4 regions of the Shinella sp. BE166 genome follow, and region 2 is predicted to be linked to each of the others. Evidence: predicted binding sites of a transcription regulator. Region 2 holds the regulator's gene; each other region holds the start of a gene.
The links. Region 2 encodes LexA, which represses DNA repair genes until DNA is damaged. Its sites were predicted from a motif close to TGTTCNNNNTGTGTTCNG; they were not measured.

Region 1: a site for LexA is predicted at 3,510-3,527, ahead of J2Y63_RS30930 (ImuA family protein). Genes of this name have one in related genera too.
Region 3: a site for LexA is predicted at 3,269-3,286, ahead of uvrA (excinuclease ABC subunit UvrA). Genes of this name have one in related genera too.
Region 4: a site for LexA is predicted at 1,989-2,006, ahead of parE (DNA topoisomerase IV subunit B). Genes of this name have one in related genera too.

Annotation. Positions count from the first base shown of each region.
Region 1 is NZ_JBPEHL010000020.1:93,167-98,503, forward strand. It holds gene J2Y63_RS30920 (error-prone DNA polymerase) at 1-1,272, opposite strand, end outside; gene J2Y63_RS30925 (Y-family DNA polymerase) at 1,269-2,783, opposite strand; gene J2Y63_RS30930 (ImuA family protein) at 2,701-3,459, opposite strand; gene J2Y63_RS30935 (ATP-dependent helicase) at 3,678-5,337, shown strand, end outside.
Region 2 is NZ_JBPEHL010000006.1:313,113-318,449, forward strand. It holds gene J2Y63_RS17870 (ComEC/Rec2 family competence protein) at 100-2,568, shown strand; gene lexA (transcriptional repressor LexA) at 2,549-3,268, opposite strand; gene J2Y63_RS17880 (molybdopterin molybdotransferase MoeA) at 3,378-4,601, opposite strand; gene moaC (cyclic pyranopterin monophosphate synthase MoaC) at 4,601-5,095, opposite strand; gene trpC (indole-3-glycerol phosphate synthase TrpC) at 5,095-5,337, opposite strand, start outside.
Region 3 is NZ_JBPEHL010000013.1:129,402-134,738, forward strand. It holds gene J2Y63_RS26240 (MarC family protein) at 87-716, shown strand; gene J2Y63_RS26245 (hypothetical protein) at 779-2,533, shown strand; gene J2Y63_RS26250 (single-stranded DNA-binding protein) at 2,613-3,137, opposite strand; gene uvrA (excinuclease ABC subunit UvrA) at 3,424-5,337, shown strand, end outside.
Region 4 is NZ_JBPEHL010000013.1:36,923-42,259, forward strand. It holds gene parE (DNA topoisomerase IV subunit B) at 1-1,984, opposite strand, end outside; gene J2Y63_RS25800 (prolyl oligopeptidase family serine peptidase) at 2,194-3,078, shown strand; gene tpiA (triose-phosphate isomerase) at 3,131-3,901, shown strand; gene secG (preprotein translocase subunit SecG) at 4,025-4,528, shown strand; gene J2Y63_RS25815 (CTP synthase) at 4,677-5,337, shown strand, end outside.

The sequences.
Region 1 (5,337 bases), on a different contig from region 2:
CTCAGGCAAGCCGAGCGCCTTGCCGACGTCACGCAGAGCGCCCTTGGCGCGATAGCGGGTGACCGTCGAGCAAAGGGCTGCCTTGCTCCGGCCGTAGGTCTCGTAGATCCACTGGATGACCTCCTCACGCCGCTCGTGCTCGAAGTCGACGTCGATATCCGGTGGCTCGTCGCGCTCCTGGGAGATGAACCGCTCAAACAGCAGGTCGTTGGTCTCCGGATCGATCGACGTCACCCCGAGACAATAGCAGACGGCAGAATTTGCCGCCGACCCCCTGCCCTGGCACAGGATGCCTTTCGATCGCGCGAAACGGACAATGGAATAGACCGTGAGAAAGTACGGCGCATAGTTCATCGTCCGGATCAATTCGAGCTCGTGCAGAACGGACTTGCGCACCTTGTCCGGCAGACCCTCGGGATAGCGGTCGGCTGCTCCCTCCCATGTGAACTTCGCAAGCGACTGTTGCGGATCGAGACCAGGGACAATCGCCTCTTCCGGATATTGGTATTGCAGCTCGGAGAGATCGAAGTGGCAGCGATCGACGATCTCGCGCGTGCGGGCGAGCGCCTCCGGGTGTTTGGCAAAGAGCCGGTGCATCTCCTCCGGTGCCTTCAGATAGCGGTCGGCGTGTCGTTCGCGCTCGAAGCCCACGTCATCGATCGTCGTGCGGGTGCGAATACAGGTCACGACATCCTGCAACTGCCGGCGGCCGGGCTCGTGGAAGAGCACGTCGTTCGTGACGACCGTCCTGACCCTGAAGCGCCTGGCCATGGCCGCAATGCCATGAAGCCGGACCGCGTCGTTCGGCCGGCGCCGAAGGCACAGGCTGACATAGGCGCGATCACCGAACAGCTCGGCCATCTTTCGGAGCTGGACGCCACAGATGTCATCGGCCTCGTCGGGCACGAGCACGCCGATCATGCCGGCCGCATATTCCGACACATCGGCGAAATCGATCAGGCAATTGCCCTTCCCGCCACGCGACTTGCCGAAGGACAGCAGCCGGCATAAGCGGGAATAGGCTGGTCGGTCCATGGGGTAGACGAGGATCGACATACCGTCCGTCAGATCCAGGCGACAGCCGACGACAAGCCGCACACCGGTCGCCTTGGCCGCCTCCCAGGCGCGCACGATGCCGGCCAGGCTGTTGCGATCGACGATACCGAGCGCGTCGATGCCCACGGCCGCAGCTGCTGCAAACAGCTCATCCGCGCTGGAAGCACCCCGCAGGAACGAGAAATGACTCGTGACCTGGAGCTCGGCATATCTCATCCGAACACCCCATGCAGGAACCAGAAGTGCGATCCGGTTTCGGGGTCAATGCCATCGCCGGCGCGAAAGACCCAGTAGCGCTCGCCCTGCTCGTCCTCCACGACGAAGTAGTCGCGCACGGCATGGAACTCGCGCGGCCGAAGCCACCATTCGCCGAAGATGCGCTCCGGTCCGTCGGCGCGCACGACCTTCCGACGCTTGCCGTGCCAGGTGAAGACCGCCGGCGGCTGGTCCGGCAAAAGGGCGATGACCTCGATGCGTTCGGGGTTTGCAAACAACCGCGGCGGTCGCGGCCACTTGTTGGCCCAGGTCTGCCCGGTGGCAGGTGCCGTCGGGGAAATCTTCCTGACAGAACGCTCCGGCACGTCGGAAGCGACGGGCGCAACCCGGAAAAGCCGGTGGCCGCGGTTGCCGAGGATGTCGACGAGCGGCGTGATGTCGGCGACCTCCTCTTCAATGAGGGAAGAAGCCACCTGCCGCTCCTCAAGTGTCTCGGCAAAGACAGCGACCAGAACCATCTTTTCGATACCAAAGCCCGGTTCGATGGTTTGGATACGGTCGCAGAGCAGCTTCGAAAGACGCGCTGGATCGCGGACCGGCTTTGCCAGGCCGGCGCGAAGATATTGACGGGTGTTGTCCACGCGATGGATGATGAGGTCGCAGCGTCGCGCGCCAAGGCCGTTTTCCGCCAGCCGTGTTGAGAGCTGCCCGACCAGCCGGCGGACATATCTGGCGATGGTGCCGGGCGCCCCGATAGGCTCGGCGAAACTTTTCGAAGCCTCTACAAGCTCCGGGATGCGGATCGGTTCGATCGGCTCGGCGACCCGGCCAAACAGCTGGTCAAGCCGACGGGCAGGTTCCGGCCCGAACCGCAACGTCAGCGGCGCCCGCGGCATTGCGGAGAGCTTGCCGATCGTGTCGATCCCGAGGACCCGCAATCCGTGGATAATCTCCGATGATAGCCGCAAGGCCACGAGCGGCAGATCGATCACCGCCTTCATAACGTGACCAACCGGAACAACCGTCGTCTGCGCGGCCAGCAGCCGGGCGAGCGCGTGCGCTGCACCCCATGTCTCGGCAACGGCCGCCCGCGCCGTCAACCCATGGGCGTGCAGCCTGTTGACGAGACCGGAGACGAGAAGCTCCTCACCGCCCTGGAGATGGTCGGCCCCTTCTGTGTCCATTACCAGGCCATCACTGCCATCGACGGCGACAACGGGGCTGTATTGTCGGAGCGCCCATAGAGCCAGCTTTTCGAGCACGGCTGCGTCCTCGGCCGCGGCCGCGTCGACCATCAGGAGATCGGCGACCATCGCCTGCGCCCTGCTGGCGGGCATCCCTACCCGCAAACCCAGTTTGAGAGCGATCGGATCTGCGGCGGATATCCAGCGCTTTGAGCCGCTACGCGCTATCACGACGAGCGGCTTGTCAGCCGGCAAGGGCTCCGAAGCGTGCCGTCTGATCCGATCGATCGGCAGAAGTGGGAAGTAGACAGATACGACCCTTGGCATCGGGAGCTCCAATTTCAAACTCGGCGCACTCACCCGCCTTTACACGCATCAATTCCGCCAGCCACCGGGACCTCCCAACACCCGCTGCTGGCAATCTTTCAGACGGCAGGGTGCTGATGCGCCACCGCGTCGTCGACGCCGTCGGCTGCCCATAGTCCGAGGCCTCGTTCTGCCTTCGCCATCGTCTCAGCACGATGCCCATGCATCCGCTCTTCTCTGCCGCCAGTTGCAGCCGCCGCGAGGCATTCATCGGCAGGCGGACCAGTTCGGCGACCACAGCCGATAAACCGCCAAAGGACAGCCCCTCCTCGACCGCCGACAGGACGCCTTCATCCCGATCGCTCTCGCAGAACACCACACGATCCGGATGCAGCCCAGCTTGCGAGACCGCGGGAAAAAACAGGTCGCGGCGCGTCATGCACCACAGCACCCTGCCCTTGGTTCGCGCAGCAATCCCGGCCACGAAGAGCGCGGCCGCAGCGCCATCGACCGTGCCTCCCCCGCCCCCGGCAATCTCATGCAACGCCCCAAAGGCCAGCCCTCCACCCGGAAGCGCCTGGTCCATCTCTGGAACAGCGAATGGCAGGACGGATCGTGCACGCGCCTGCCCGCCTTCGAGCTGGCCGATGCGCTGTCGAAGCTCGGCAAGCACAGGATTGAGGGAACGGTTCGACACGACGGAATTGACGCTCCTTCAGGGGTTTCCAGCCGTTATTTAAGCTGATATGTTCCTTTTTTGTTCCTAATGCCGTTGCGAGTCAATCCACTCGAAACGGCGCTGTCGGCCATGAAGGCTGCCTTTGACAAGTCGATTTTGTGGATTCCACAAGGCTGATCAAAGGGATGGGGAAATGGAACGGGACAGGAATTTTTTCTTAGGAAAATTTGGGGCAGATGACGGCAGCCTATCTCGAAAAACTGAACGACCGGCAGCGCGAGGCCGTCGAGCATGGCGTTGGCCAGCCGGACGGCGCGATCGGCGGCCCGCTGCTCATCATCGCAGGTGCGGGCTCGGGCAAGACGAATACCCTTGCCCATCGCGTGGGCCATCTCATCGTCAATGGTGCCGATCCACGCCGCATCCTGCTGATGACCTTCTCGCGCCGGGCCGCTTCCGAGATGGGGCGCCGCGTCCAGCGCATCTGCCGGCAGGTGTTCGTAGATAACGCTGCGGTCATGACGGACGCCATGGCCTGGGCCGGCACCTTCCATGGCATCGGCGCGCGGCTACTGCGCATGTATTCCGAACAGATCGGCCTCAACGTCGATTTCACGATCCATGATCGCGAGGACAGCGCCGACCTGATGAACCTCGTTCGCCATGAGCTTGGTTTCTCGAAGACGGAAAGCCGGTTTCCGACCAAGGGGACGTGCCTTGCGATCTACTCGCGCGTCGTCAACTCCGAGAGTTCGATCAACGAGGTTCTGAAGGCATCCTACACCTACGTGCTCGGCTGGGAGGAGCAGTTGAAACAGCTCTTCGCCGCCTATGTCGAGGCCAAGCAAGCGCAGAACGTGCTCGATTACGATGACCTGCTGCTCTATTGGGCGCAGGTCATGTCCGACCCGGACCTAGCCGACGATATCGGCAACCGCTTTGACCACGTCCTCGTCGACGAATATCAGGACACCAACCGGCTGCAAGCCTCCATCCTTTTGGGGCTGAAGCCCGGCGGGCGTGGTCTAACCGTGGTCGGGGATGATGCCCAGTCGATCTATTCCTTCCGCGCCGCGACCGTGCGCAACATCCTCGACTTTCCGAACCAGTTCTCGCCAAAGCCGGCCGACATCATCACGCTCGATCGCAACTATCGCTCGACGCAGCCGATCCTGGCTGCCGCCAACGGCGTCATCGACCTTGCTCGCGAGCGCTTCACGAAGAACCTCTGGACGGACCGAGAATCTGAACAACGGCCCATGCTCGTGACCGTGAAGGACGAGACGGACCAGGCGAACTACATCGTCGAGCAGGTGCTGGCGAACCGCGAGGACGGCATGACGCTGAAGGAACAGGCCGTCCTGTTCCGCGCTTCTGATCACAGCAGCACCCTTGAGGTTGAGTTGACAAGGCGCAACATCCCCTTTGTGAAATTCGGAGGGCTCAAATTCCTAGACAGCGCGCATGTCAAAGACCTGCTTGCTATCCTGCGTTTTGCCCAGAACCCCCGCGATCGGGTAACGGGTTTCCGCCTTCTTAAGCTATTGCCGGGGGTCGGCTCGCAGACGGCAGCGAAAATCCTCGACACGATCAGCCCTGATCCTGAGCCCTTGCTATCGCTCGCCGAGATCCCGCCGCCGCCCAAGACAGGCGAGGCCTGGCCCGCCCTCGTTGCGCTGCTTTCCAGCCTGAGGAAGGCCGATGGCGGGTGGCCGGGCGAGATTGCGACGGCGCGGTCGTGGTACGAGCCTCACCTTGATCGTATCCATGAAGATGCTGACACCCGCAAAGCCGATCTCCTGCAACTCGAGCAGATCGCCGGAGGCTATCCAAGCAGGGAACGGTTCCTGACGGAGCTGACGCTCGACCCCCCGAGCGCAACCAGCGACCAGGCAG
Region 2 (5,337 bases):
ATGCTTTCTGTTTGGCTTAGTATTAATTAACCCTACTTTTGATTGAAGATTCTCGCGCCGGGTTGCATAATCGCCAGGGGAACCGGCGGGGCCGAGTGCATGGCCAGGATCGACATCGCGGAGAAGCAGGCGGCGCGCGAGGCAGAGGCCTGGGGCGTCGCGCGGGCTGGCGATTCGCTGCCGATACCGGCTCTGCCCGCGCGCCGTCGCGGGGCCACGCTTGCCGCCTATGCGCGCGCCGTCGGCCGGGTTCGGGAAAGCCTTGCCGGCCAGAGAATTGATGCCGCCTTCGCCGAGGAGCGGGCGCACGGCCACTTCTTCCTGTTCGTGCCGGTCTTCCTCGGCATCGGCGCTGCATTGTGGTTTGCCGCCGCTACCGATCCACCAATTTATGCCCTGCTGCTTCTTGCCTGCGTTACGTTCTGGCCCGCTTGGCGGCTGCGGTATCGGGAGGACTGGGTGGCGCTCGCTGCGGGTGCCGCTTTTCTCGTTCCCGTGGGCATGCTGCTTGCAGCCATGGAAAGTGCGCGGCTCGATACGGTCATCCTGGATACTCCAGTCACAACGCAGATCAGTGGCCGGGTACTGTCACGCGAAAGCGATGAGCGGGGCGCGATCCGCTACCGTATCGCACTGGAGGCAACGCGCGATCCGGTGTTGAAGCGGCCGCCCGGCGTCGTCACGCTGCTTGCCCGCAGCCGTCATGAGCCGATCGCGATCGGCGCGGGCATAACGGGGCGTGCGCGCCTCGGACCGCCGTCCGGCCCGGCCTTGGCGGGCCTCAACGATTTCGCCTTCGATGCCTATTTCGCCGGCACCGGCGCTGTTGGCTATTTTTACAGCGCGCCTAAAGCTGTTGCGGCCGGAGAGGCGAAGCTGGAAGGGCGGGTTCGGCAAGAGATCGCGCGCTGGCGCAACAACCTGACCGAGCATATTCGGGGCCGCATCGGCGGCGATGCGGGGGCGATCGCCGCGGCACTGGTGACGGCGGAACAGCGGGCGATCGGCGCGGACACGGTCGAGGCGCTTCGGCAGGCGGGGCTTGCGCATGTGCTGGCCATTTCCGGGCTGAATATGGTGCTAGCGGCCGGCACCTTCCTCGTCGGTGCGCGCATGCTGATGGCGCTGATCCCGGGCTTTTCCGAGCGCTATGCGGCCAAGAAGATCGCCGCCGTCGGCGCGCTCATCATGGTGACGCTCTATATTCTCGTCTCGGGCGGCGCGCTCTCGGCGGTACGATCGTGGATCATGATCTGCGTCATGCTTGTCGCCGTGCTCTTCGGGCGATCGGCCATCAGCCTGCGCAATGTCGCGCTCTCGGCGATCCTCATCCTGCTGGTGACGCCGTCGGCCGTCACCAATCCCGGTTTCCAGATGTCCTATGCGGCGACATTGGGGCTTGTCGCGGGCTACGCGGCCTGGCGCGAGCGGCCGATGCGGCGGGAGAGCCGGGGAGGGCCGTTGCAATTGTTCGGCGGTTCGCTCGGCCGCTTTTTCGGCGGGCTCATGCTCTCCTCGCTGATCGGCGGTTTTTCCACGCTGATCTATTCCATCGGCCATTTTCATCGCATCCCCGCCTATGGCCTCGCGGGCAACCTTCTGGCGATGCCGGTGATCAGCACGATCGTCATGCCCTTCGGCCTCATCGCCGTGCTGCTGATGCCGTTCGGCCTCGATGCCATCCCCTTCGCGATCATGGGCAAGGGCATCGAATGGATGATCGCGCTTTCGACCTGGGTCGCAAGCTGGAAAGGCGAAATCGTCACCGGTCAGATTCCGCAGTCCGCTTTCCTGCTGATCGGTCTCGGTGGCGGCCTGGCCTGCATCCTGCGCACCCGGCTGCGCCATGCCGGCACGCTGCTCGTCGCGCTCGGGATCGTCATAGCTTGCTGGCCAGACGCACGCCGTGCGCCGGAAGTGCTGGTCTCGGAAGACGGCCGTCTCGTGGCGATCCGGCGGGGTGAAACCGTTGCGACCAATCGCGCAAGGCCGCCGGATTTCATCTATGCGCAATGGCGGCGCGCTCTGCGGCTCGGCGATCTCGTCAAGCCGGAGATGCGCAAGAGCGAAGGGCTGACGGTAGAGGATGCCGCCGCACCCGCTGAAGGGACTGAAAAGCAGAGGAAACCGCGCCGCAAGGCGGACCGGCAGAAGGCAAAGGACGCCATGGCATCCGCCCTGGCGGAGGCTGGAAAAGGCACGGGCTTCATCTGCGAAACAAAGGCATTCTGCGCTGCGGTTTCGCCGAGCGGCTGGCGGATCGTCACGCTGGAAGACCTCGCCTTCCTCGGAACCGCCTGCGATGCCGCCGATCTCGTCGTCGTGCCGCAGGCCCTGCGGCTGGAGGCATGCCGCTCCGGAGCCCGGCTGATGACGGCCCGCCATCTGCGGCGCACAGGCGCCCTGGAAATCCAGCCCGGCGCCGAAAAGGCCCCTTCAACACTTTCTGAAGCCGAGATCACGCCCGCCGTCGAAACTCTCGACCGGCCCTGGTCCCGCCACCGCACCTATGATTGGCGCAGCGGCACCTTCGAGGCCGAGACGGCGCTCAATGATAGCGGCGAATGAGGCCGACGAGCTTGCCCTGGATCTTGACGCGGTCCGGGCCGAAAATGCGGGTCTCGTAGGCCGGGTTTGCGGCTTCGAGCGCAATGGAGGCGCCCTTGCGGCGGAAGCGCTTCAGCGTCGCCTCCTCGTCGTCGACGAGTGCCACGATGATCTCGCCCGGATTGGCGGTGGTGGCGTTGCGGATGATCACGGTGTCGCCGTCGAGAATGCCGGCCTCGATCATCGAGTCGCCCTTGACCTCCAGCGCATAATGATCGCCGTTGCCGACCATTTCGGCCGGCACCATGATTTCATGGGTGTTGTTCTGGATGGCGGAGATCGGCACGCCGGCGGCGATGCGTCCCATGACCGGCACGGAGACCGAAGACGACATGTCCGCTTGCGGCGTGCGCTGCACGGGGGCGGCCGGCACCGGCTGCTTGCCGCGGCTGCCCTCGATGACGGCCGGCGAAAAACCGCGACGCGGCTGGAGGCTCGGCGAATAGGCTTCGGGAAGCTTGATCACTTCCAGCGCCCGCGCCCGGTTGGGCAGGCGGCGGATGAAGCCGCGCTCCTCCAGCGCCGTGATGAGGCGATGGATGCCGGACTTGGAGGCGAGGTCGAGCGCATCCTTCATCTCGTCGAAGGAGGGAGGAATACCGGACTCCTTCATCCGTTCATGAATGAACAGGAGAAGTTCCTGTTGTTTCCGCGTGAGCATGGCCCCTCCACCGAGAATCTTGAAACAATCCAGAATCGTGAAACAAATCCAGAACAGACACTATCTGTTCCATATGTGTTCCGCAAGGCCTTGGAAATAATAATATTGTTCAGGCGGAGGGTTCGCGCAGGAGGAGTACTTCGCAAGTATCGCCTTCTGGCACGGCCGGGGCGTGCGGCGGGCGGATCAGCAGGCCTTCCGATTCGGCGAAGACCTTCATCATCGACGAATCCTGCTTGCCGAAGGGGGTGACGCGCAGATCGCCGGCCGGTCCCCGCGCTATGCGGGCGCGGATATAGTCCTGCCGCTGGTCGTTTTCCTTGAGCGGCACGGCGGCGACGGCCGGGTGCCGGCGGTTTTTCGCGGGCAGGCGGGCGAGGCGGCGCACCAGCGGCTCCAGGAAGAGCAGCGAGCAGACGAGGCTTGAGACCGGGTTGCCGGGCAGGCCCAGCACCTGGATATCCCCCAGCCGGCCGACCATCAGCGGCTTTCCCGGCCGCATGGCGATGCGCCAGAAATCGAGTTCCATGCCGGCCTCGCCGAGCACCGGCTGCACGAGGTCGAAATCGCCGACGGAGGCGCCGCCGAGCGTCACGAGCACGTCGATGTCGAGTGTCAGTGCGTTGCGCACGGCCGCCAGGATCGCCTGCTTGTCGTCGCCGACGATGCCGAGGTCGATCACCTCCGCGCCGGCCGCCCGGGCGAGCGCCGAAACGCCGTAGGTGTTGGAGGCGATGATCTGGCTGGCGCCGGGCGGTGTTCCGGGCGGGACGAGCTCGTCGCCGGTCGCAAGCACCGCGATTCGGGGGCGGGCGTAGACGGCAAGTGTCGGATGGTTCATCGCGGCGGCGACGGTCAGGCGGCCGGCATCGAGCACGGCGCCGGCCTTCAGCACGGTCTCGCCTTCGGAAAAATCCTGCCCGCGCGGGCGCACATGGCGGCCTTTTGGCGTGAGGAAGGTCGTGCGGATGCGGCCGTCGTCCAGCTTCTCCGCATCTTCCTGCAGAAGCACGGTATCGGCGAAGGCGGGCAACGGGGCGCCCGTGAAGATGCGTACGGCCTCGCCGGGGCCGGCAGAGCCTTCGAAGGCGTGGCCGGCGGAGGAGAGGCCGACGACCTTCAGGATGGCGCCGAGCGTCGCGATATCCGCGTGGCGGACGGCGTAGCCGTCCATGGCGGAATTGTCGAAGGGCGGCTGGGTCAGGCGTGCGGCGATGTCTTCGGCGAGGACGCGACCTTGCGCTTCATGCAGGGAAACCGTCTCCGTCCGCTGTGTCGGCTTGGCCCGGGAAAGCAGGCGGTCGAGGGCATCGGCGACGGGGAGGAGCGACATCAGGCGTTTGCCCGCTTGTAGTCGCCGGAGCGGCCGCCGGATTTTTCGACGAGCCGGATGCCGCCGATCTCCATTTCGCGGTCGGCGGCTTTCGCCATGTCGTAGATGGTGAGGCAGGCGACGCTGACGGCGGTGAGCGCCTCCATTTCCACGCCGGTGCGGCCGGTGAGCTTCGCCATGGCCTCGACGCGCAGGCCGGGCAGCGCATGGTCCTCGCGGATTTCGACGGCGACCTTGGTGAGCATCAGCGGGTGGCAGAGGGGGATGAGGCTCGACGTCTGCTTGGCGGCCATGATGCCGGCAAGGCGGGCCGTGCCAATCACGTCGCCCTTCTTGGCGTCACCCTTGAGGATGAGGTCCAGCGTCGCGGGTGCCATCCGGATGAAACCTTCGGCAACGGCGATGCGCACCGTCTCGGCCTTGTCGCCGACATCCACCATGTTGGCTTCGCCGGAGGCATCGATATGGGTCAGCGTGGCGGCCTTTTCGGCCATCATTCGGCCGCCAGCATGCCGGCGGAACCGGTCAGCAATTCGCGGGTGGCGGCGGCCACGTCGTCCTTGCGCATCAGGCTTTCGCCGACGAGGAAGGTGGAGATGCCCACCTTGCCGAGGCGTTCACAATCCGCATGGGTGAAGATGCCGCTTTCGCCGATGAGCAGGCGGTCGTCGGGCACCATGCCGGCGAGCTTTTCCGACACGGCGAGGTCGACCTCGAAGGTCCGCAGGTTGCGGTT
Region 3 (5,337 bases), on a different contig from region 2:
GCCCTTCCCTTGCGGGCCGCCCTCACCTAACAATAGGCCCACAAGGCCGGGAAAATCGGCCGCGCAACGGCGAGGGGAACGCCTTCATGCTCACTGTCGATCTTCTGGTCAATGCGATCACGACCCTGCTCGTGACCATCGACCCGCCGGGTCTCGCGCCGATCTTTCTGGGGCTGACCGTCGGCATGACGCGGCCGCAGCGCAAGCAGGTGGCGCTGCGCGGCTCGCTCATCGCCTTCTGCATCCTCGCCGTCTTCGCGCTGACGGGTGCCGGCGTGCTGTCACTACTCGGCATATCGATCGGCGCCTTCCGCATCGCGGGCGGCCTGCTCCTGTTCTGGATCGCCTTCGAGATGATCTTCGAGCGCCGCAACGAGCGCAAGGAAAAGACCAGCGAAGTGGCGATCACCCGCGACCACATCCACAACATCGCCGTCTTCCCGCTGGCATTGCCGCTGATTGCCGGCCCCGGCGCCATCTCAGCGACGATCCTGCTCTCCGGCTCCTTCCCCTCCGCGCTCGAACGCACGGCGCTGATCGGCGTGCTGGCGCTCTGCCTCGTCATCCTCTTCCTGTCGCTCGTCATCGCCGAACGCATCGACCGGTTCCTCGGCGCAACCGGCCGCGCGATCCTCACGCGCCTGCTCGGCGTGATCCTGGCGGCGCTGGCGGTGCAGTTCGTGGTGGACGGCGTGAAATCGGCCTTTGCCGGGTAAAAGCCAGCCTGGCTCAAGCGTCGCTGCCTAGCGTTGCGGCAACTTGAACCAGGGCCCTCCATATGATTCCCGCACCCCATGTGAATGCGTCTCCCATCACGATCGACCAGCTGACCTCCAGAACGTTCACCTTCCGTGCGGAGCCGAGGGGCGAGGAGATCACCGACCGGTTCATCTTCCAGAAAAACGGCTTCATCGCCGGCTACAGCCATCCCAACGAATCCTTCTGGCGTCTGAACGGCGAGACGGTGGAAATCGTCGACAAGCTCGGCAAGGCGACCTGCGTCATGCTTCCGGTGGCCGATGGCACCGGCCGGCTGGCCTTCTCCGGCAATTTCCTCAATCCGAACGGGGATTATGCCAAGACCGAGATCCTTCACACGCTGGAGGAAAACGCCTCCGACCTCCATACGCATATCCAGAGCTTCGACCTCTTCGATACGCTGGTCGCGCGCCGCTGCAACGATCCGCTGCAGGTCTTCCGCGCCGTCGAGGCGAAATGCGGCATTGCCGGCTTTGCGACGCGTCGCCATGCGGTCGAGATGGCCATGTTCGGCCGCCGCACCTACGGCCTGGACGACATCTACGCCGCCCTCATCGCCGAAGCGACCCTGACGGAGACGCAGGCCGAAAGCACGCGCCTGCTGGAGCTCGAAGAAGAGTGGGACATGCTCTTCCCGATCCAGGAAGTCGTCGCGCGCGTCGATGCCCACGACATCATCATCTCCGACATGTACCTGCCCTACGCCTTCGTCAGCCGCATCCTCAAGGAGAAATGCGGCCTGGACAACAAGCTGTACCTCAGCAACTACGGCAAGCACCACCGCGTCATCTGGCCGAGCATCCTGGCGGAACATACGATCCGCACGCATTTCGGCGACAACATCCACGCGGATATCGTCGGCGCCGCCGCCGCCGGCATCAACCCGACGCTGGTCAGCATCTCGAAATGGGACCGCACGGAAGAGATTCTGCACAGCGCGGGCCTCGCGCCCTACGCCCATGCGCTGCGGGAAACGCGGCTCAAGACCTTCCATCGCGATCCCGCCATCCACAACGTGCTGAAGGCGCAGGCGGCGGTCAACATTCCACTCATGGTCGTCGGCGCCTTCTGGGCGCTGCATTGCGCCGAACGTTTCGGCGCGGACAAGATCCTGGCGGCGTCGCGCGATTGCAACCTGTGGCACCAGATGCTGGCCTCGACCCATTTCGCCCGCGCCGGCATGCCGCCGGTTTCCTATTTCCAGGTGTCGCGCACGCTGTGCTACGACAAGTCGACCGAATACGAGGCCTATCTGCGCGGCCGGCTCGGCGCGCGGACCCTGCTGATCGACGTCGTGGGAACCGGCAATTCGCTGACCCATCTCATCGATCGCCTGGAGCTTCAGGACAGGCTGCGGCCCAGCATCCTGGTGACTGATCCGACCGTTTCGCCGGACGAAACTAAATACGATACCCTTGTGCGGCGGGATTTCTTCCAGTACCGCGTGTTCCTGGAGGGCCTGAACGCCTCGCTCGACGGCTCAGCCGTCGCCGCGCATGCCGAGAACGGCTCGGTCACGATCACCGCCCAGCCGAACGAATTCGACATCGACATGCATCAGGCGATCATCGCGTCGCGCGCCGTCTTCGAGCAGTTCCTGGGCAGCCTTGAGCGCTTCACGCCGCCGCGCGAAAAGCCGGCGCCGGCCATGCTGCAGGCGGCAGCGGAAGCGCTGATCGAACTCCTGCCGGCCCACGCACCAAAACTGCAGACGATCCATCGCGAACAGCTGAGCAATCTCGCGCGGGGAAGCCTGCGCAACGTTGCAAGCTAAAAAACGCGGACGGCGGCTTTGGGTGTGCCCCAAAGCCGCCGTCATCATCTATCCGGTGTTCCCGGAACGGCCAGCGTTCTCAGAACGGAATGTCGTCATCCATGTCGCGCGAGAGCGGCGAACCGCTCGAACGGTTGCCGCCGGAAGCGCCGCTGCCACTGCCGCCACCCGAAGACGGGCGCGAACCGTAATCGTCGTAGCTCTGCGCGCCGCCGAAGTCGCTGCCGCCCCGGCTTGCGCCGCCGCCTTCACCGCGGCCGTCCAGCATGGTCAGCGTCGAGTTGAAGCCCTGCAGCACGATTTCCGTCGAATAGCGGTCGTTGCCGGTCTGGTCCTGCCACTTGCGGGTTTGCAGCGCGCCCTCGATATAGAGCTTGGCGCCCTTCTTCACATATTGTTCGATGACCTTGCAGAGCGGTTCGCTGAAGACGACAACCGTGTGCCATTCGGTCTTCTCGCGGCGCTCGCCGCTGTTGCGGTCCTTCCAGGATTCGGAGGTGGCGATGCGCAGGTTGGCGATCGGCCGACCGTCCTGCGTGCGCCGGATTTCCGGGTCCGCCCCGACGTTCCCGATCAAGATCACCTTGTTGACGCTTCCAGCCATACCCGTCTTTCCCGTTTCGCTCCGGGCCTCGGCCCGACATCACTTCACACCATGAATGCGGCATCTTACCGGCTGTCGTCTGCCAGCGCCGCCCCGCATAAGTGGTAATCCACAGATCAATTGCGAATTTTTGTTCTTTTTTTGTTCTAATAATTCCCTACACTCTTGTCAACCGAATCGGAAACGGGCACGGAATCTTCTGATCGCGCATGGACAGGCCCAAACCTATCCCTACATAGGGGCCAACCCCTATTAGAACGCGCAACGATTTCTGACGCTGGATACCATGAGCGAACTCAAGACAATTTCCATCCGCGGCGCACGCGAACACAATCTCAAGGGCATCGATCTCGACCTGCCCCGCAACAAGCTGATCGTCATGACCGGGCTTTCGGGCTCGGGAAAGTCGTCGCTCGCCTTCGACACGATCTATGCCGAGGGCCAGCGCCGCTATGTCGAAAGCCTCTCGGCCTATGCGCGCCAGTTCCTGGAGATGATGCAGAAGCCGGACGTCGACCAGATCGACGGGCTTTCGCCGGCCATCTCCATCGAGCAGAAGACGACCTCGAAGAACCCGCGCTCGACCGTCGGCACGGTCACCGAGATCTACGACTACATGCGTCTCTTGTTTGCGCGCGTCGGTATTCCCTATTCGCCGGCGACAGGGCTGCCGATCGAGAGCCAGACGGTCAGCCAGATGGTCGACCGCGTGCTGGAATTCGGCGAAGGCACGCGCCTCTACATCCTCGCGCCCGTCGTGCGCGGCCGCAAGGGCGAGTACAAGAAGGAACTCGCCGAGCTGATGAAGAAGGGCTTCCAGCGCGTCAAGGTCGACGGCCAGTTCTACGAGATCGCCGACGTGCCGGCGCTCGACAAGAAATATAAGCATGACATCGACGTGGTGGTCGACCGCGTCGTCGTGCGGCCGGACCTTGCCGCGCGCCTGGCGGACAGCCTCGAAACCAGCCTCAAACTCGCCGACGGCCTTGCGATCGCGGAATTCGCCGACAAGCCGCTGCCGGTCGAGGAAACCTCCGCCGGCGGCTCCGCCAACAAGTCGCTGAACGAGACGCATGAGCGCGTGCTGTTTTCGGAAAAATTCGCCTGCCCGGTTTCCGGCTTCACCATCTCGGAAATCGAGCCGCGGCTCTTCTCTTTCAACAATCCCTTCGGCGCCTGCCCGACCTGCGACGGCCTCGGCAGCCAGCAGAAGATCGACCCGGACCTGATCGTGCCGGAAACGGAGCGCACGCTGCGCGACGGCGCCGTGGCGCCGTGGGCAAAATCCTCCTCGCCCTACTACAACCAGACGCTGGAAGCGCTCGGCGCCGCCTATGGCTTCAAGCTCTCCAACCGCTGGTCGGAACTGTCGGAAGAGGCACAGGACGCCATCCTGCACGGCACGAAGGAGAAGATCGAGTTCAACTACAAGGACGGCGCGCGCTCCTACAAGACGGTAAAGACCTTCGAAGGCATCGTGCCGAACCTCGAACGCCGCTGGAAGGAAACGGATTCCGCCTGGTCGCGCGAAGAGATCGAGCGCTACATGTCCGCCGCCCCCTGCCCGGCCTGCAACGGTTTTCGCCTGAAGCCCGAGGCGCTGGCGGTGAAGATCAACAAGCTGCATATCGGCGAAGTCACGCAGATGTCGATCCGCGTCGCGCGCGACTGGTTCGATGTGCTGCCGGAAAACCTGAACACCAAGCAGAACGAAATCGCGGTGCGCATCCTCAAGGAAATCCGCGAGCGCCTGCGCTTCCTCAACGATGTCGGCCTCGAATATCTCTCGCTCTCGCGCAATTCCGGCACGCTGTCCGGCGGTGAGAGCCAGCGTATCCGGCTCGCCTCGCAGATCGGCTCGGGCCTAACGGGCGTGCTCTACGTGCTGGACGAGCCCTCGATCGGCCTGCACCAGCGCGACAATGCCCGCCTGCTCGATACGCTGCGACATCTGCGCGATATCGGAAACACCGTCATCGTCGTCGAACATGATGAGGACGCGATCCTGACGGCGGACTATGTGGTCGATATCGGCCCGGCCGCCGGCATCCATGGCGGCGAGGTCATCGCCCAGGGCACGCCCGGAGAAGTGATCGCCAATCCCGCCTCGCTCACCGGCAAATATCTCTCCGGCGAGCTCTCGGTCGCCATTCCGGGCGAGCGCCGCAAGCCGAAGAAGAAAAAGGAAATCAAGGTCGTC
Region 4 (5,337 bases), on a different contig from region 2:
CGTCCACGGCGGTTCGCGTGCCTTCGAAGTCGACGTCGTCGATTGCGACCTTCAAGAGCGTGCGCTTCTTCGGGTCCATCGTGGTTTCCTTGAGCTGCGCCGGCAGCATCTCGCCGAGACCCTTGAAGCGGCCGATTTCCACCTTGCCGCGACCGTTGAACTCGGTGCGCATCAGCTCCTCGCGGTGCGGGTCGTCGCGGGCGTAAAGCGTCTTGCCGCCCTGGCTGAGGCGGTAAAGCGGCGGCACGGCGAGGAAGAGATGGCCGCCGCGCACGAGATCCGGCATCTCCTGATAGAAGAAGGTGATGAGCAGCGAGGCGATGTGCGCGCCGTCGACGTCGGCATCGGTCATGACGATGACGCGTTCGTAACGCAGGTCCTCTTCGCGGTATTTCGTGCGCGTGCCGCAGCCGAGCGCCTGCACGAGATCGGAAATCTGCTGGTTGGCGCCGAGCTTTTCACGGCCGGCACTGGCGACGTTGAGGATTTTGCCGCGGAGCGGAAGAATGGCCTGGTTGGCGCGGTTGCGCGCCTGCTTGGCCGAGCCGCCGGCCGAATCGCCCTCGACGATGAAGAGTTCGGCGCCCTCGGCGGAATTCTGCGAGCAGTCGGCCAGTTTGCCGGGCAGGCGCAGCTTGCGCACGGCCGTCTTGCGGCTGACTTCCTTTTCCTTGCGGCGGCGCATGCGCTCTTCCGCGCGCTCGATCACCCATTCGAGCAGCTTGGCCGCTTCGCCCGGATTGTCGGCGAGGTAGTGGTCGAAGGGGTCGCGCAATGCGTTTTCAACGATGCGCTGGGCCTCGACGCTCGCGAGCTTGTCCTTCGTCTGGCCGACGAATTCCGGCTCGCGGATGAAGACCGACAGCATGCCGACCGCGGAAATCATCACGTCGTCCGTGGTGATGTCCTTGGCGCGCTTGTTCTGTGTCAGGTCGGCATAGGCCTTGAGGCCCTTGGTGAGCGCGATGCGCAGGCCCGCCTCGTGCGTGCCGCCATCGGCCGTCGGGATGGTATTGCAATAGGAGTGGATCAGCGAATCGCCGCCGTACCAAGTGACCGCCCATTCCAGCGAACCATGGCCGCCGGACTTTTCGCTTTTGCCGGCAAAGATCTCACGGGTGACGGTGTAGTCTTTGCCGAGCGTCGCCTGGAGATAATCCTTCAGGCCGCCGGGGAAATGGAAGACCGCCTTTTCCGGCGTTTCCGAACCTTCCAGCAGCAGCGACGGGTCGCAGCTCCAGCGGATTTCGACGCCGCCGAACAGGTAGGCCTTGGAGCGGGCCATGCGAAAGACGCGGCCGGGATCGAAACGGGCGTGGGCGCCAAAAATTTCCGGGTCGGGGTGGAAGCGCACCTTGGTGCCGCGGCGGTTGTGCACGTCGCCGAGTTCTTCCAGGCCGCCGACCGGCTTGCCGCGGGAAAAGCGCTGGCGGTAGAGTTTCTTGTTGCGGGCGACCTCGACTTCGAGATGGTCGGAGAGCGCGTTGACGACGGAGACGCCGACGCCGTGCAGGCCGCCGGAGGTCTCATAGGCCTTGCCGTCGAACTTGCCGCCGGCATGCAGCACGGTGAGGATGACTTCGAGCGTCGATTTTCCCGGCATCTGCGGGTGGTTTTCCACCGGGATGCCGCGGCCGTTGTCGGTGACGGTCAGGAAACCTTCGGCGTCGAGGTTGACGTCGATGAAGTTGGCGTGGCCGGCGACCGCTTCGTCCATCGAGTTGTCGATGACTTCGGCGAAGAGGTGGTGCAGCGCCTTCTCGTCCGTGCCGCCGATATACATGCCGGGCCGCATGCGCACGGGCTCCAGGCCCTCCAGCACGCGGATCGCCGAGGCATCATAGCCGCCGGAGCCTTCGCTGATGGGCTGCACGGCGCGCGCCTCGCGCGGCGGGGCAGCAGCCGGCTTTTCCGCCGGTGCAGGGGACGCTGCGGCGGGTTGGGGGGGAACGTTGGCGAAAAGGTCGTTGCTGTCGTCTTGCATGGGCCGTTCAGATTTTGTTCCGTTTGCCATTTTCTCCCGCCGATCCGGGAAGATCGGGGTTTGGCACAAATGAGGTCGCGGGCGAATCACTCGCGACTCTGCCAGATTCCGTGGGTTTTCGCGATGCCGGGCCGCGCCAACCGCTGGGCGAGGATTGCGTTGCGCGCGGGCGGATGGCAAGTATCGCCAGCCCCAGGGAGCGACAGTTCATGCCTCAGTCCACAGTTCATTGCCTTCGCCGGCTGGTTTTCGCCGCGGTTTTCACCGCGCTTGCGGTTCAGGACGCTGCGGCGCTGGCGCTGAAACCCTGGAAGGACGAGCTTTTCGGCTATGGCACGGTGATCGAGACGTCGGACGACGGCGCGCTGAGCGTCGTCGATTACCAGGAGATGCGCGACATCAACGGGCGCGACCAGGTGCCGGAGCGCCGGGTGAAATCGGCCTATGTCTCGACGGCGGTGAAGACGGCGCAGAAGAACGCGACGCTCGACACGCCGGCGGGGCCGATCGACGTGGCGATGACCGGCAAGGGCGAGGGGGCGGCCTTCACCGTCATCTTCATCCACGGCCGCGGCGGCGACCGGCGGCTCGGCAACAATGACTGGAATTTCGGCGGCAATTTCAACCGGCTCAAAAACCTCGCGGTGCGGGGTGGCGGGGTCTACTACGCGGCAAGCGTGCCCTCCTTCGACGACAAGGGGGCCGCGCGCATTTCCGGCCTCATCCTCACGGCCAAGGCGCTCTCGCCGGATGCGCCGGTCATCCTCGCCTGCGCCTCGATGGGCAGCTTTATTTGCGCCCGCGTCGCGCGCGATCCTGTGGCGGTAAAAAGCCTCTCGGGCATGGTGCTAATGGGCGGGGCGGCGGATGGCGATTATGCCAAGACCGCGGCCTTCAAGGCCAAGCTGCCGGTCTTCTTCACCCATGGCGACAGCGATAGCGTCTACCAGGCGAACGACCAGATTGCGGTGTTCCGCAAGCTCAGGAAGGCGGGCGTGCCGGCGCGCTTCGTGCTGTTCCAGACCGGCGGCCACGGCACGCCGGTGCGCATGACCGATTGGCGCGAAACGCTCAACTGGCTGTTTGCGCAGTAGGCTTCGATTTGCTACGCCGCAAGCCAACAATCTTTAAGGACAGGGAGGCCTCATGACACCGGACGTAACCCCGCTCGTTGCCGGGAACTGGAAGATGAACGGCACGCGCGCGTCGCTCGACCAGATCAAGGCGATGGCCGAAGGCGTGAAGGGACCGCTTTCCGAAAAGGTCGAGACGCTGATCTGCCCGCCGGCGACGCTGCTTTACGTGGCGACCGCGCTCTGCGACGACAGCCCACTCTTGATCGGCGCGCAGGATTGCCACGAAAAGGCCTCCGGCGCGCATACGGGTGATGTTTCGGCCGAGATGATCGCCGACTGCTTCGGCAGCCATGTCATCGTCGGCCATTCCGAGCGCCGCACGGACCACAAGGAAAGCGACGCGCTGGTGCGCGCCAAGGCCGAGATCGCCCATGCGAACGACCTCGTTGCCATCGTCTGCATCGGCGAGACCGGCGACGAGCGCAAATCCGGCAAGACGCTGGACGTGCTGAAGACGCAGCTTGCCGGCTCCGTGCCGGATGGTGCGACGGCGGAAAACACCGTGATCGCCTATGAACCCGTCTGGGCGATCGGCACCGGGCTGACGCCGACGGCGGCCGATGTCGAGGAGGCGCATGCCTTCATGCGCGCGGAACTGACGGCGCGGTTTGCCGGCGAGGGCGCCACGATGCGCATTCTCTATGGCGGTTCGGTGAAGCCGGGCAATGCCAAGGAACTGATGGGTGTGGCCAATGTCGACGGTGCGCTGATCGGCGGCGCGAGCTTGAAATCCGACGACTTCCTTGCCATCTACCGGGCATACGAAGAACTCACGGCCTGAGACGCCAATAGCCTGCCCGCAAAAGGGCGGGCGGATTGGCCGGTAAGGGCTTGGAATGGTGCGCGGCTTGGTATATTGAGCCGCAAACCTGAAATTTGGGCCGTCTGGCCGGGATCCTGAAACATGCAGACCATCTTGCTCGTCATCTATCTCATGGTCGTCGTCGCGCTGATCGGCGTCGTGCTGATCCAGCGGTCGGAAGGCGGCGGCCTCGGCATCGGCGGCGGCTCCGGCTTCATGTCGGCCCGCGGCACAGCCAATGCCCTGACGCGCACCACCGCGATCCTGGCCGCACTGTTCTTCGTGCTGGCGCTCGGCATGGGCATCCTCGCCCGTTACGAGACGCAGCCGACCGACATTCTCGACCGTATTCCGGGCACGACCGGCACGGGCGGCGTTCTCGATGCGCTCGGCGGGGCCGAGCAGAACCAGGGCACGCAGAACAACAACCAGACGCCTGCGACGACCGGCACCGACACCGTTCCGACCGAAGGTGGCGCTGCGACCGGCACGGGTACGGGCACCGGCAACACGACGACCGGCACGGGCAACACGACGACAGGCACCGGCACGACCGGTGGTGCAACGGGTACGGAGCAGAACTCCGGCGTCCCGAGCGGCCAGTAAGCCGCAGGGGCTGAAAAACAAACCGGCCGGTTGGCGAAATCCAACCGGCCTTCTTCTTGTGTAAAACGACGATTGCGTCTTCCGAAATCACGCCCAAGGTGATTTTTCGGTGGCGGAATCGATTTTGAAAAGGTATCCGGTGACTCCCATGGCGCGATATGTATTCATCACAGGCGGCGTGGTTTCTTCCCTCGGAAAAGGCATTGCCGCCGCTGCACTCGGAGCTCTCCTTCAGGCCCGCGGTTATCGCGTGCGCCTCAGGAAGCTGGACCCCTATCTGAACGTCGATCCGGGCACCATGAGCCCGACGCAGCACGGCGAGGTGTTCGTCACCGACGACGGCGCGGAAACCGACCTCGACCTCGGCCACTACGAGCGCTTCACCGGCCGCTCGGCCACCAAGACCGACAACATCACCACCGGTCGCATCTACAAGAACATCATCGACAAGGAACGCCGCGGCGACTATCTCGGCGCGACCGTGCAGGTCATCCCGCACGTCACCAACGAGATCAAGAACTTCGTCACCGAAGGCAATGATGACTACGACTTCGTGATCTGCGAGATCGGCGGCACGGTGGGCGACATCGAGGCCATGCCCTTCATGGAAGCGATCCGCCAGCTCGGCAACGATCTTCCGCGCGGCACGGCTGTCTATGTCCACCTGACGCTGATGCCCTACATTCCGGCCGCAGGCGAACTCAAGACCAAGCCGACGCAGCACTCCGTCAAGGAGTTGCAGGCGATGGGCATCCATCCGGATATCCTGCTGGTGCGCGCCGACCGCGAAATCCCGGAAGCCGAGCGCA